Methanothermobacter thermautotrophicus: one gene and its partner. The protein of the gene in region 1 binds, or shares a complex with, the protein of each later gene. Links are inferred from orthologs where the notes say so. Each region holds a gene or a part of one and is shown in the gene's direction. Other genes may lie near its edges.

Evidence for each region.
Region 2: the proteins of fen (region 1) and pcn are in contact, whole or in part, in a crystal structure (PDB 1RXZ), measured with the Archaeoglobus fulgidus proteins. The link is inferred for Methanothermobacter thermautotrophicus from one-to-one orthologs. Residues at the interface, in WP_010877775.1 of Archaeoglobus fulgidus: Lys326, Ser327, Thr328, Gln329, Ala330, Thr331, Leu332, Glu333, Arg334, Trp335, Phe336; in WP_010877842.1 of Archaeoglobus fulgidus: Asn43, Val44, Ala45, Met46, Pro120, Arg121, Pro123, Leu125, Gln151, Met192, Ser194, Asn218, Tyr219, Pro220, Ile237, Leu238, Ala239, Pro240, Arg241, Ile242, Glu243, Ser244.

Annotation. Positions count from the first base shown.
Region 1 is NZ_QKOF01000005.1:99,454-107,787, reverse strand. What follows is about bases 3,056-5,938. They hold fen (flap endonuclease-1), read left to right. Parts: upstream 3,056-3,945; coding sequence 3,946-4,932; downstream 4,933-5,938. Other genes in these bases: DNK57_RS03060 (IGHMBP2 family helicase), read right to left, coding at 5,043-5,938; DNK57_RS03070 (chorismate--pyruvate lyase family protein), read left to right, coding at 3,388-3,927; hacA (homoaconitase large subunit), read left to right, coding at 3,056-3,398. In the rest of the region: DNK57_RS03090 (hypothetical protein), read left to right, coding at 1-73; cyaB (class IV adenylate cyclase), read left to right, coding at 116-649; DNK57_RS03080 (homocitrate synthase family protein), read left to right, coding at 936-2,111; more of hacA, read left to right, coding at 2,121-3,055; more of DNK57_RS03060, read right to left, coding at 5,939-7,181; DNK57_RS03055 (DUF2119 domain-containing protein), read right to left, coding at 7,233-7,856; ahcY (adenosylhomocysteinase), read right to left, coding at 7,868-8,334. UniProt on the Methanocaldococcus jannaschii protein: Structure-specific nuclease with 5'-flap endonuclease and 5'-3' exonuclease activities involved in DNA replication and repair.
Region 2 is NZ_QKOF01000006.1:67,870-70,829, forward strand. It holds pcn (proliferating cell nuclear antigen (pcna)), read left to right. Parts: upstream 1-1,093; coding sequence 1,094-1,828; downstream 1,829-2,960. Other genes in the region: DNK57_RS04650 (NUDIX domain-containing protein), read left to right, coding at 1-181; DNK57_RS04655 (transcription factor S), read left to right, coding at 306-620; DNK57_RS04660 (hypothetical protein), read left to right, coding at 635-1,042; DNK57_RS04670 (DNA replication complex GINS family protein), read left to right, coding at 1,849-2,535; DNK57_RS04675 (50S ribosomal protein L44e), read left to right, coding at 2,768-2,960.

The DNA of each region.
Region 1 (8,334 bases):
GCTGGAGGAGGCAGCCATATCCCTTAGGGAGTATGCAGGTCTTGAGGATGCTGCCGGCACTGAAGGCTGGTAGTGGTTATGATCGGTGCATTTTATAGAATCAAGGGGTGGTAACTTGATCGAGGTTGAGGTTAAGGCAAAGATCAATGATAGGGATGATATGCTTCAGCGGATACTCGCACTTGGAGGTTCTCATGTCTCCGACGAGGAACAGCATGACCTCTACTTCAATGCACCCCACAGGGACTTTGCTTTGACAGATGAGGCCCTGAGGATAAGGAGGTCCGGGGGAAAGACATTCATAACCTACAAGGGCCCTAAGATAGATGAAGAGAGCAAGACAAGGAAGGAACTCGAAACAGAGGTTTCTGATCACCAAACAGCCGCAGAGATACTGGAATCCCTGGGTTTCAGGAGGGTGAGGGAGGTTGTAAAGGAACGCAGTATCTACAGTATTGGAGAGTTCACAGTTTCCATTGATACCGTAAGGGGCCTCGGGACCTACCTTGAAATTGAGACTGATCTACCCGATGGGAGTGACTATGGGGAGGCCCTCAGTGAGATATTTGAGCTCTACAGAAAACTTGGCGTCGAGGATGGATTTGAGAGGCGGTCGTACCTTGAGCTCCTTGAACTGGCCAGGGAATAAGGATGATGGTCACCACTGTATCTCATATTCCAGATCATGGGGCTTGATTCAAAGGGAGGATCTTTGCAATGGTATAAGCGCACCTCTCCCTTTAACATGATGACACTCAGTATTATCAGCGCTCGAACATGCAAATGGAAGGCGGTGGGTTTTCTCACCAACATGATGACACTCAGTATTATCAGCGCCGGAAGATCCATGCACTCTCAAACCTTTTATACTAATATACCTAATTTTAAATAAATGCCAAGTCTTCATTTTAATAAAGCATTAAGGTGGTAATCCCTTGAGATACTTTGTTAGCCCCTTCAATAAAGAAGCTGAATTAAAATTTCCTGACAGGATCACGATTTACGATACAACACTGCGTGACGGGGAACAGACCCCCGGTGTATGCCTCGGAACAGAAGAAAAACTTGAAATAGCCAGAAAACTTGATGAACTCGGCATACATCAGATAGAGAGTGGCTTCCCCGTTGTATCAGAACAGGAAAGAGTTTCAGTGAAGACCATTGCAAATGAGGGCCTCAATGCAGAGATACTGGCACTCTGCAGGACAAAGAAGGATGACATAGATGCAGCAATAGACTGTGACGTGGATGGTGTCATAACATTCATGGCAACATCAGACCTCCACCTGAAACACAAACTTAAACTCACAAGGGAAGAGGCTCTGAACGTCTGCATGAACTCCATAGAGTATGCCAAGGACCATGGACTCTTCCTGGCATTTTCAGCAGAGGATGCAACAAGGACGGACCTTGACTTCCTCAAGCAGATATACCGCAGGGCCGAAAACTATGGTGCAGATAGGGTCCACATTGCAGATACCGTGGGCGCCATAAGCCCCCAGGGCATGGACTACCTTGTAAGGGAACTGCGCAGGGACATAAAGGTTGACATAGCACTGCACTGCCACAACGACTTTGGAATGGCCCTATCAAACTCAATAGCAGGGCTGCTTGCAGGTGGAACTGCAGTTTCAACAACCGTTAACGGTATAGGTGAAAGAGCAGGCAACACGTCCCTTGAAGAACTGATCATGGCCCTCCAGATAATCTACGAGGTTGACCTTGGATTCAATGTGGGCGTCCTATATGAACTCTCAAGGCTGGTGGAGAGACACACAAGAATGAAGGTCCCTGAGAACAAGCCCATAGTCGGCAGGAACGTATTCAGGCATGAATCAGGTATACACGTCGACGCAGTCATAGAGGAGCCCCTGACCTATGAGCCCTTCCTCCCTGAGATGATAGGTCACCAGCGCAAGATAGTGCTGGGTAAACACTCAGGGTGCCGTGCAGTCAAGGCCAAACTTGAGGAGTACGGCATCGATGTTACCCGGGAGGAACTCTGCAGGATAGTCGAGGAGGTAAAGAAAAACAGGGAGAAGGGCAGGTACATCAACGATGAACTCTTCTATAGAATCGTGAAATCCGTAAGGGGACCCGTAGACTTCTAGGTGGTTAAAATGAACATGACGGAGAAGATCCTTGCAGAGGCAGCAGGACTGAGGGAGGTCACACCCGGCGAGATAATAGAGGCAGGGGTTGACCTCGCCATGACCCATGACGGCACCTCACCCCCCACCATCAGGACCTTCAGGGACATAGCCTCAAGGGGAGGCCCCGGCAGGGTCTGGGACCCTGAGAGGATAGTCATGGTATTTGACCACAACGTACCACCCAACACAATCGGTGCTGCTGAGTTCCAGAAGGTCACAAGGGAATTCGCCAGGGAACAGGGTATAGTGAACATATTCCAGAACGCAGCAGGCATATGCCACCAGGTCCTGCCAGAGAAGGGATTTTTAAGGCCCGGGATGGTCATCGTCGGGGCGGACTCCCACACATGCACCTACGGGGCCTTCGGGGCCTTCGCAACTGGTATGGGGGCCACTGACATGGCCATGGTCTTTGCAACAGGCAGGACCTGGTTCATGGTACCTGAGGCAATGAGGATGGAGGTCACAGGGAAACTCAGGGGACACGTCTATGCAAAGGACGTCATCCTCCACATTATAGGCGAGATTGGTGTTGATGGTGCAACCTACCGTTCCGTGGAGTTCACAGGTGACACCATCGAGAGCATGGATGTTGCAGGGAGGATGACCATCTGCAACATGGCAGTTGAGATGGGTGCAAAGAACGGTATAATGGAGCCCAACAGGGAGACGCTGGACTATTTGAGGGCGCGCACAGGCAGGGACTTCAGGGTTTACAGTTCAGATGAGGACAGCCAGTACATTGAAGATCATCAATTCGATGTCTCAGACCTTGAACCCCAGGTGGCCTGCCCAGACGACGTGGACAACGTCTGCCCTGTCCACAGGGTCCAGGGAACCCACATAGACGAGGCCTTCCTGGGTTCATGCACCAACGGCCGATACGAGGACCTGAAAATCGCTGCAGAGGTTATAGGCGACAGGAAGGTCCATGAGGATGTGAGGTTCATAGTCTCACCAGCATCAAGGGAGATCTACCTCAGGGCACTGGAGGACGGTATAATAGAGACCTTCATCAGGGCAGGGGCCATAGTATGCAACCCTGGCTGCGGGCCTTGTCTGGGAGCCCACATGGGAGTCCTTGCTCCAGGGGAGGTCAGCATAGCAACAACCAACAGGAACTTCAGGGGAAGGATGGGTGACCCATCATCCAGTGTCTACCTGGCCAACCCGGCAGTTGTCGCAGAATCAGCCATTGAAGGGGTAATAAGCGCCCCTGAACAGGAGGCAGGAAATGGATGTTAATGTCATGGAGGAGATTGAGCGTATTGAGAGGCTCATAGGGAAACTCTCAAACACCCAGAAGATACTGCTCTCAACAGACGGCTCGGTGACAAGGATACTTGACGTCCTGCGGGGGACGGTGACCATAAGGACCCTAAAACAGGAATTCATGCCATGCAACCAGGAGATAGCAGATAAACTAAAAATATCCCTGGGAGATCCTGTGAACTACAGGGTTGTTGTCATAGGAAACAGGGAGCCCCTAATACATGCCGTATCATACATACCCCTTTCAAGGCTCGACGATGGATTCAGGGAGGACCTTATAAGGGCCGATATACCCATCGGGAGGATTCTCAGGAAGCATAACATAGAGTCAAGGAGGGAGATAGAGGTCCTGGATATTGAGGATCCGACCCCCCAGCTGAGGGAGATATTCGGGACTGACTCCCCCATGCTAACAAGGACCTACAACATCATCCATGAGGGCGAGGTTCTCATAAGGATAAAGGAGACCTTCCCCTTTGAATGGTTCAGGGAGGAGTTTTAAAGATCAGGGGGTGTTCAGATGGGAGTTAAACTCAGGGATGTTGTATCGCCACGAAGGATACGCCTCGAGGACCTGAGGGGTAGATCGGTGGCAGTCGACGCAGCCAACACCCTCTACCAGTTCCTATCAAGTATAAGGCAGAGGGATGGAACACCCCTCATGGATTCCATGGGTAGAGTAACATCACACCTCAGCGGCATACTCTACAGGACAGCCGCAGTCATGGAGAGGGAGATAAGGCCAGTATATGTCTTCGATGGGCGGTCCCACCACCTCAAGGGAGAGACCGTGAGCAGGAGGGTTGATGACCGGAAGAAATCGGAGATGGAGTGGAAGAGGGCCCTTGAGGAGGGAGACATTGATAGGGCAAGGAAATATGCTGTAAGGTCCTCAAGGATGTCCCAGGATATAGTAGAAAGTTCAAAGAGGCTCCTGGAACTCCTCGGGATACCTTATGTACAGGCACCAGGAGAGGGGGAGGCCCAGGCATCCTACATGGTTAAGAGGGGCGATGCATGGGCAGTGGCATCCCAGGACTATGATTGCCTCCTCTTCGGCGCCCCCAGAGTTCTAAGAAACCTCACACTAAGCGGAAAACTTGAGGACCCCGAGATCATTGAACTCGAGTCAACCCTTAGGGAACTCTCAATAAGCCACAAACAGCTCGTTGACATGGCGCTCCTGGTTGGCACCGACTTCAATGAGGGTGTGAGGGGAATAGGTGCAAGGCGCGGACTCAAACTCATAAGGGAGAAGGGTGACATTTTCAAGGTCATCAGGGACCTTGAAGCTGACATAGGCGGCGACCCTGAGGTCCTAAGGAGGATCTTCCTGGAGCCAGAGGTTTCAGAGGACTATGAGATCCGGTGGAGAAAACCTGACGTGGATGGTGTTATCGAGTTCCTCTGCCTTGAACACGGTTTTTCAGAGGAACGTGTGAGGGCGGCACTTAAAAAATTTGAGGGGGTGTCCTCCACACAGAAAAGCCTCGAGGACTGGTTCTAGATGCACCAATCTGGCAATTGAAGCAGTTCCATCTGGAATGCTGGAACAATTAATTTTGCTCTGTTCCGGCTTCTTACCAATGTCCTTATCAGGTGTTTATTCTGCACAGGTTATGAAGTCCCCCACTCCCTTACCTCCTCGAGGTCGGGTTCATCCAGGAATCCCCTCTTACTGCAGAATTCAATGAGTCTCCTGTAGGCGGGGTGGGCTGAGAGTGTCCTGCTATCCCCGATTATTATTAGCTTACGCCTGGCACGGGTGAGTGAAACGTTTAGACGCCTCAGATCCTTCAGGAACCCGATTCCACCATTCCTGTTGCTTCTAACCATTGATATTATTATAACATCCTTTTCACGGCCCTGGAAGCCGTCAACACTGTTCACCTCAACATCCACCATTGAGGATATGAGGTCCACCTGGTCATCGTAGGGGGTTATTATGCCGATGGCATCTGCCTTAACACCCATCCTCATGAGGGAACGGGATAATAGGACTGCAAGGTCCGCTTCAAGGGGGTTCTGTATGGAGGTTGAACCCTTTAACCTGCGTTCACCACCATCCAGTCTTGAGGTGTCAATGAAGAGGACGGGCCGAGGATCTGCGAGTTTCCGGCAGATACCTGAGTCAGGGACATCCCCAATGATGTCCATGATGGATATCCTCTCAAGGGATGGATGGGCCCTTATTCTACCCCCATAGAATTCACGGTTGGGAAACTCCATTATATCAGGGTGCATGCGGTACTGGCAGTTCAGCATCCAGGACCTCTCAGGGTGGCGTCCAATGAGCTCTTCAAAGAGGGTCCTCTCAAGTTCGGATGCGTCCCTGCTGAGTATTGTGGGCGGAAGCTGCCTGTGGTCCCCTGCCAGTACGAATCTTGGTGCACGTGCAAGGGGTATGAGTATGCTGGGTATTGTTGCCTGGGATGCCTCATCAACGATGACAGCATCGAAGCTTACACCGTCTATGTACTCCAGTGCCGCCGAGGAGTTGGTTGAAAGGACCACCTGACTCTCCATGATTATCCTGTCAACGATTCTCATCTCGGCCTCCTGAAGCCTGCTGTGGAGCTCATCTATCCTTTTGTTGGTCTCTATCCACCTGGCCATTGAGATCATGACGTTAGGTGAGACGCCCCTCGCACCCCTCCTCTTCGTGGCGTTGATGAGTATCTGTGTGTCACTGAGGCCCCTCCTTAGCTGTGGTGTTGGTTTCTGGTGCCTCTCACGCTCTTCTATGAGCTCATCGATCTTCTCCTGGTATTTCAGGACAGTCCTGTATTCGGGGTGATTTTCAATTTTATAGGCGAGGGTCTCCCTGAGGTTTTCCCTTGAAACCCTCTGGGGGTGCCCCAGGCGGACGCATCTAACATGCCCTGCGATTCCCTCCAGGAGGTTATCAACGGCGGCGTTGCTCTCGGCGGTTACAAGGACCCTGCTGCCCCTCATGACCTCCTGCCTTATGAGCTCATGGAGCGTGCGGGTTTTACCGGTTCCGAAGGGGCCGTGTATCAGAAAGAAATCCTCTGATCCAAGGGCCCTACCGATGGCTTCCCTCTGCGATTCGTTGAGTTCAGGGTCCACAGTATGGAAATCAACCGAATCAGCCCCACCTGAAGGTTCCTCTGTACCGCACAGGAAACCCAGGACCCTGAGCACGTTTCTGGTTGGGGATTTGAGGTTGTCAATCATCCTCTGGAAGGTCACATCATTGGCGTAGAGGTCTATCCTGACATTTTTGAGGGCCCACCTGGGCACATTTTCAAGGGCAACAACCAGGAACCTCTTACCCTTCGCTGCAACGGTACCGGTAAGGTCGCTTCTGAGGGGATCTCCCCGGCTTATCAGGACGAGGTCACCCACGGATATCTGGGTGTCTATCGGGTCCCGCCTTCCATACTTGACAAGGTGAAATCCGAGCTCCCTCCCGGTTATCTTACCGTTCAACCCATTCACTGCCCTCCCGACTCTCTCACGCTGGCGGGGGGAGAGCCTCCTTATCTCATTCATCATGGCGTTTATCTCGGCTTCCCTCTCCATTTCAACAAGCCTTATGAGCCTCTTTATGTATGATTTCACCCTGCTGATTCTCTCACCCTCTTGATATTTATGGAAACTCCAATCCATCTCATATTCTGTCCTTTTATCTGGTGTCCCTCCATGATCTGGGTTGACGTCTATACTATCCTGCCCTGGGGCTATGCTGTTGGATTCTGTCATTGTCCTGACAGGCTGTATATATTCGGCCATTCAGGTTCCCTGCTGTCCCTGAGGATTCTGAACCTGCAAAGCGGATTTGATTTAGAATGGGGGGTACTCCCCGAAGAACTCCCGGGCATATATTCTAGCGGTTTCAACCTGTTCAGGGTACCTCTTTCCAAGGCGAAGTTCAAGTTCTTCTCTTGTTTCTGAGGAGGCAACTGTCCTCAGAAATTCCACATAGACCTCAAGACTCTTATCGGATCCCCCATCCAGGCATGGCATCTCAACTGTGAGACAGATATCCTCCCGCCTGAAGAGCTTCTTGCGTATGTGTGGAGACACAGATCCTATAAGCACACCCTCTTCAAGTTCTATGAGGGGGGGCACACCCTCAGACGCCTTCCTTGAAGGATCTGTGAGCCTGCCGTAGTTCTCCCTGCGGTAGCAGTGGGCCTCCAGGTAGGTTGATGGTCGGTACCTCTCTATGAGTCCAAGTATCTCCTTCCCCCGGGGGGTCGTGTAGTAGTCGGGGTTCAGGGTGCTTATGTAGGGGGTGGGGTTGCAGCTGTATATGATCAGCCTGCCACGCTTTATGTCATTGAAACCCAGCCTCCGGAGGGCCCTTATGGTTGTGAGGCCTTCCCTTCCATGCACACCACCCACAAATAACCTTACAGGGCCATCCCCCTTATCTATGAATCTGAAAAATCCCAATATGGTCACCCGCAGATAGATCAGGTCCCTTCTTCCCAGTTTTCAAGGTAAAGCCTCTGTTCTTCTGTGAGTTCGTCGATCTCAATGCCCATGGCATCGAGTTTCATCCGGGCAACCATCATGTCTATTTCATCGGGTGCCCTGTAGACGCCAGGGTCTGGTTTCTCATGGAGGAGGTGTCTTGCTGATAGTGCCTGCATTGCAAAGCTCATATCCATTATCTCTGCGGGGTGGCCCTGGCCGCGCTCGGATGCAAGGTTTACCAGCCTTCCATCAGCCAGGAGGTATAATTTACGTCCATCAGGCATTATGAATAACTCGATGTCCTCCTTAACCTCCCTCTTATCCCTTGATAGTTCTTCAAGGACATCCCTGTTTATCTCGACGTTGAAGTGGCCGGAGTTTGCCATTACACAGCCATCCTTCATGTTCAGGAATTCAGATTCAGAAACAACATCGGTGTTCCCTGTGGCTGTTATAAGTATAT
Region 2 (2,960 bases), on another replicon or contig:
ACACACTGTCAGCGTGTGCTTCACCGCCAGGCCAGTGTCAGGTGAAGCGGAGGCTGGTTCAGATGCTGCCGATGTCGGAATATTCCAAATTGATGATATAAATGATCTTGAACTCGCATTTGACCACAAAAAGATCCTGGATGATTTCAGGAGACATGTGGTGGAGAATAGGTCCTGCTGAGGGCATCTGTCACAGACATCATTCTGATATCATGTCCATGCACAATCAAAATTGTTATAAATGTCCTTGGAGAAAAACTCTAGAAATCAAAAAGGTTTCAGGTTCTCTGACCAGGAGGAAGAAGATGGAGTTTTGTCCTAACTGCGGAGCTGTAATGTTTCCAGAGAAGGGTAAATTTAAGTGTCAGTGTGGCTATGAAAAGGATATCACCGATAAGCTAAAAGAAAAGTACAGTGTCTCAGAGGAAGTTGAGGCGAAGGAGACAATAATATTCACGGGCGAAGATGTAAACACTCTCCCAACCACAAGGGTTGAATGCCCGAAATGTGGTAACATGGAGGCCTTCTGGTGGCTGCAGCAGACGAGAAGGGCTGATGAATCAGAGACGCGATTCTTCAGATGCACACGCTGCAAGCACACCTGGAGAGAATATGATTGAAAAATGGTGAGCAGATGGCTGATGAAGGCTCTGATAATGGTAAGAAAGGCAGGTATTTGGGGGGCCTAAGGGTGCTCCTTAAAAGGGCCTGGGAGGAGTTACATGAGGATGAATCAGAGCATGGATTCCCGGTGACCCTGATCATGGAACACCGTGACGATATACTTAAGTACACTGCAATGGTAGTTGGTGTCATCCTTGTGCTGACAGGCGTAATCACGATCCTCGGATCATCAGACAGGGTTGTTGACAATGTGGTCTCAGGAGAGAACACCGTCATCGCAGCATTCCTCATCCTCACCGGGCTGCTGCTGGTAGGGGCCTTCATGATCCAGAGCATCATAGGGGGCACACCCCTTGGGGGGTTCTATAAACAGGTTAAGAAGGCTGAAAGAGGGGAAGAGAAAGAAGAAGATGAATAGTATATAAATCATGACCCCAATATTTAGCTATATAGGATAAGGAGGACGAAAATGTTCAAGGCAGAATTGAATGACCCTAACATTTTAAGGACGAGTTTCGATGCCATATCATCCATCGTTGACGAGGTTCAGATACAGCTAAGCGCCGAGGGCATGCGTCTGGACGCCCTTGACAGGTCCCATATCACATACGTACACCTCGAACTGAAGGCAGAACTCTTCGATGAGTACGTCTGTGATGAACCAGAGAAGATAAACGTGGACACAGAGGAACTCATGAAGGTCCTCAAGAGGGCCAAGGCAAATGACAGGGTCATACTCTCAACCGATGAGGGTAACCTGATAATCCAGTTCGAGGGCGAAGCAGTAAGGACATTCAAGATAAGGCTGATCGACATAGAATACGAAACCCCAAGTCCTCCTGAGATTGAGTATGAGAACGAATTTGAGGTGCCATTCCAGCTCCTCAAGGACTCAATAGCTGACATAGACATATTCTCAGATAAGATAACATTCCGTGTGGACGAGGACCGTTTCATAGCCTCAGCTGAGGGAGAATTTGGAGACGCCCAGATGGAATACCTCCACGGTGAAAAGATAGGTAAACCTGCAAGGAGCATATATTCCCTTGATAAGATCAAGGAGATGCTAAAGGCAGATAAATTCAGTGAAACCGCAATAATCAACCTGGGAGATGACATGCCCCTCAAACTGACCCTGAAGATGGCGAGTAAAGAGGGTGAACTCAGCTTCCTCCTTGCTCCAAGAATAGAGGCAGAGGAATAACTTAAAGGTGAGGAATGGGGTTGGACGAATTCTTTCAGAAACTAAGGAGGATTCAGAAAAAGGAGAGATCTGAAAGCGGCCTTGCAAGGGTTGGGGATGACTTCTATGAGAGGGTTCACAGTTACATAGAGGACCTCCTTGAGGCCGTTGGCAATGACCCCTTCGCCAAGGAGCACTACCTCATAAGGGACACCCAGAGAATAGCCACTGAGATCTGTGAGAGAAGGGAGCACAAGATAACCGATAGTGCGGTCATGAACGTCCAGAGGTCATACCACCTCTTCAATGGCAAGCCACAGTTTGACCTCCAGGATACAACCCCCCTCAACATGACACCAGAGGAGGAGGAACTCTACTTTTCACTGGTAGAAACCCTGAGGGAATTCAGGGCGAGGATAATTCCCTCCATAGAGGTTGAATCAGACGATGGGAAGTCGGAAGTAAAACATGAGCCATCCTGGAAGGGTGTTCTGGATGATTCTGAACCTCGAAATGACCCCACAAGGTCCTTAAAAACAGATCCCGGGGGAAGTGGAGACGGGGATATTGAGACCGTGCTGATATTCGAGGAGGTACCCGCCAGAATAATGGGTGTGGATGAAAAGATCTATGGCCCATTCCAGCCACAGGACATAGTCACGCTCCCATCACTGAATGCAAATGTATTCATAAATGCAAAGAAGGGTCGGAGGATAAGGTATTCGTAGGGCTTTAATTTTCAGGAGGCTCTCCCAATCTCTGAAGATCCAGCACCCTTCAATGAGAAGCAGAGAAGTCCCTGCGCCTGGTGGATCAACTGGAGGGCCATTTTGAATGTTCGGTGAAACACCAGTGTGCACATACAAAGGTATAAATAGAGATTTGAGATATACTAACCCAGTATAAAAAAAGTTCCAGTTATTTTAAAGGCTTACTTTTTCACTTAAGAGGTGATTAGATATGAAGATTCCTAAGGAAAGAAGAACTTACTGTCCAAACTGTAGAAAACACACCGTTCACGAGGTACTGGAGTCCAAGAGAAGAAAGGCCAGTGAACTTAAGTGGGGTCAGAGGCAGTTCAGACGTGTCACTGCCGGTTACAGGGGTTACCCACGTCCACTCCCATCCGGTAACAAGCCTGTTAAGAAACTTG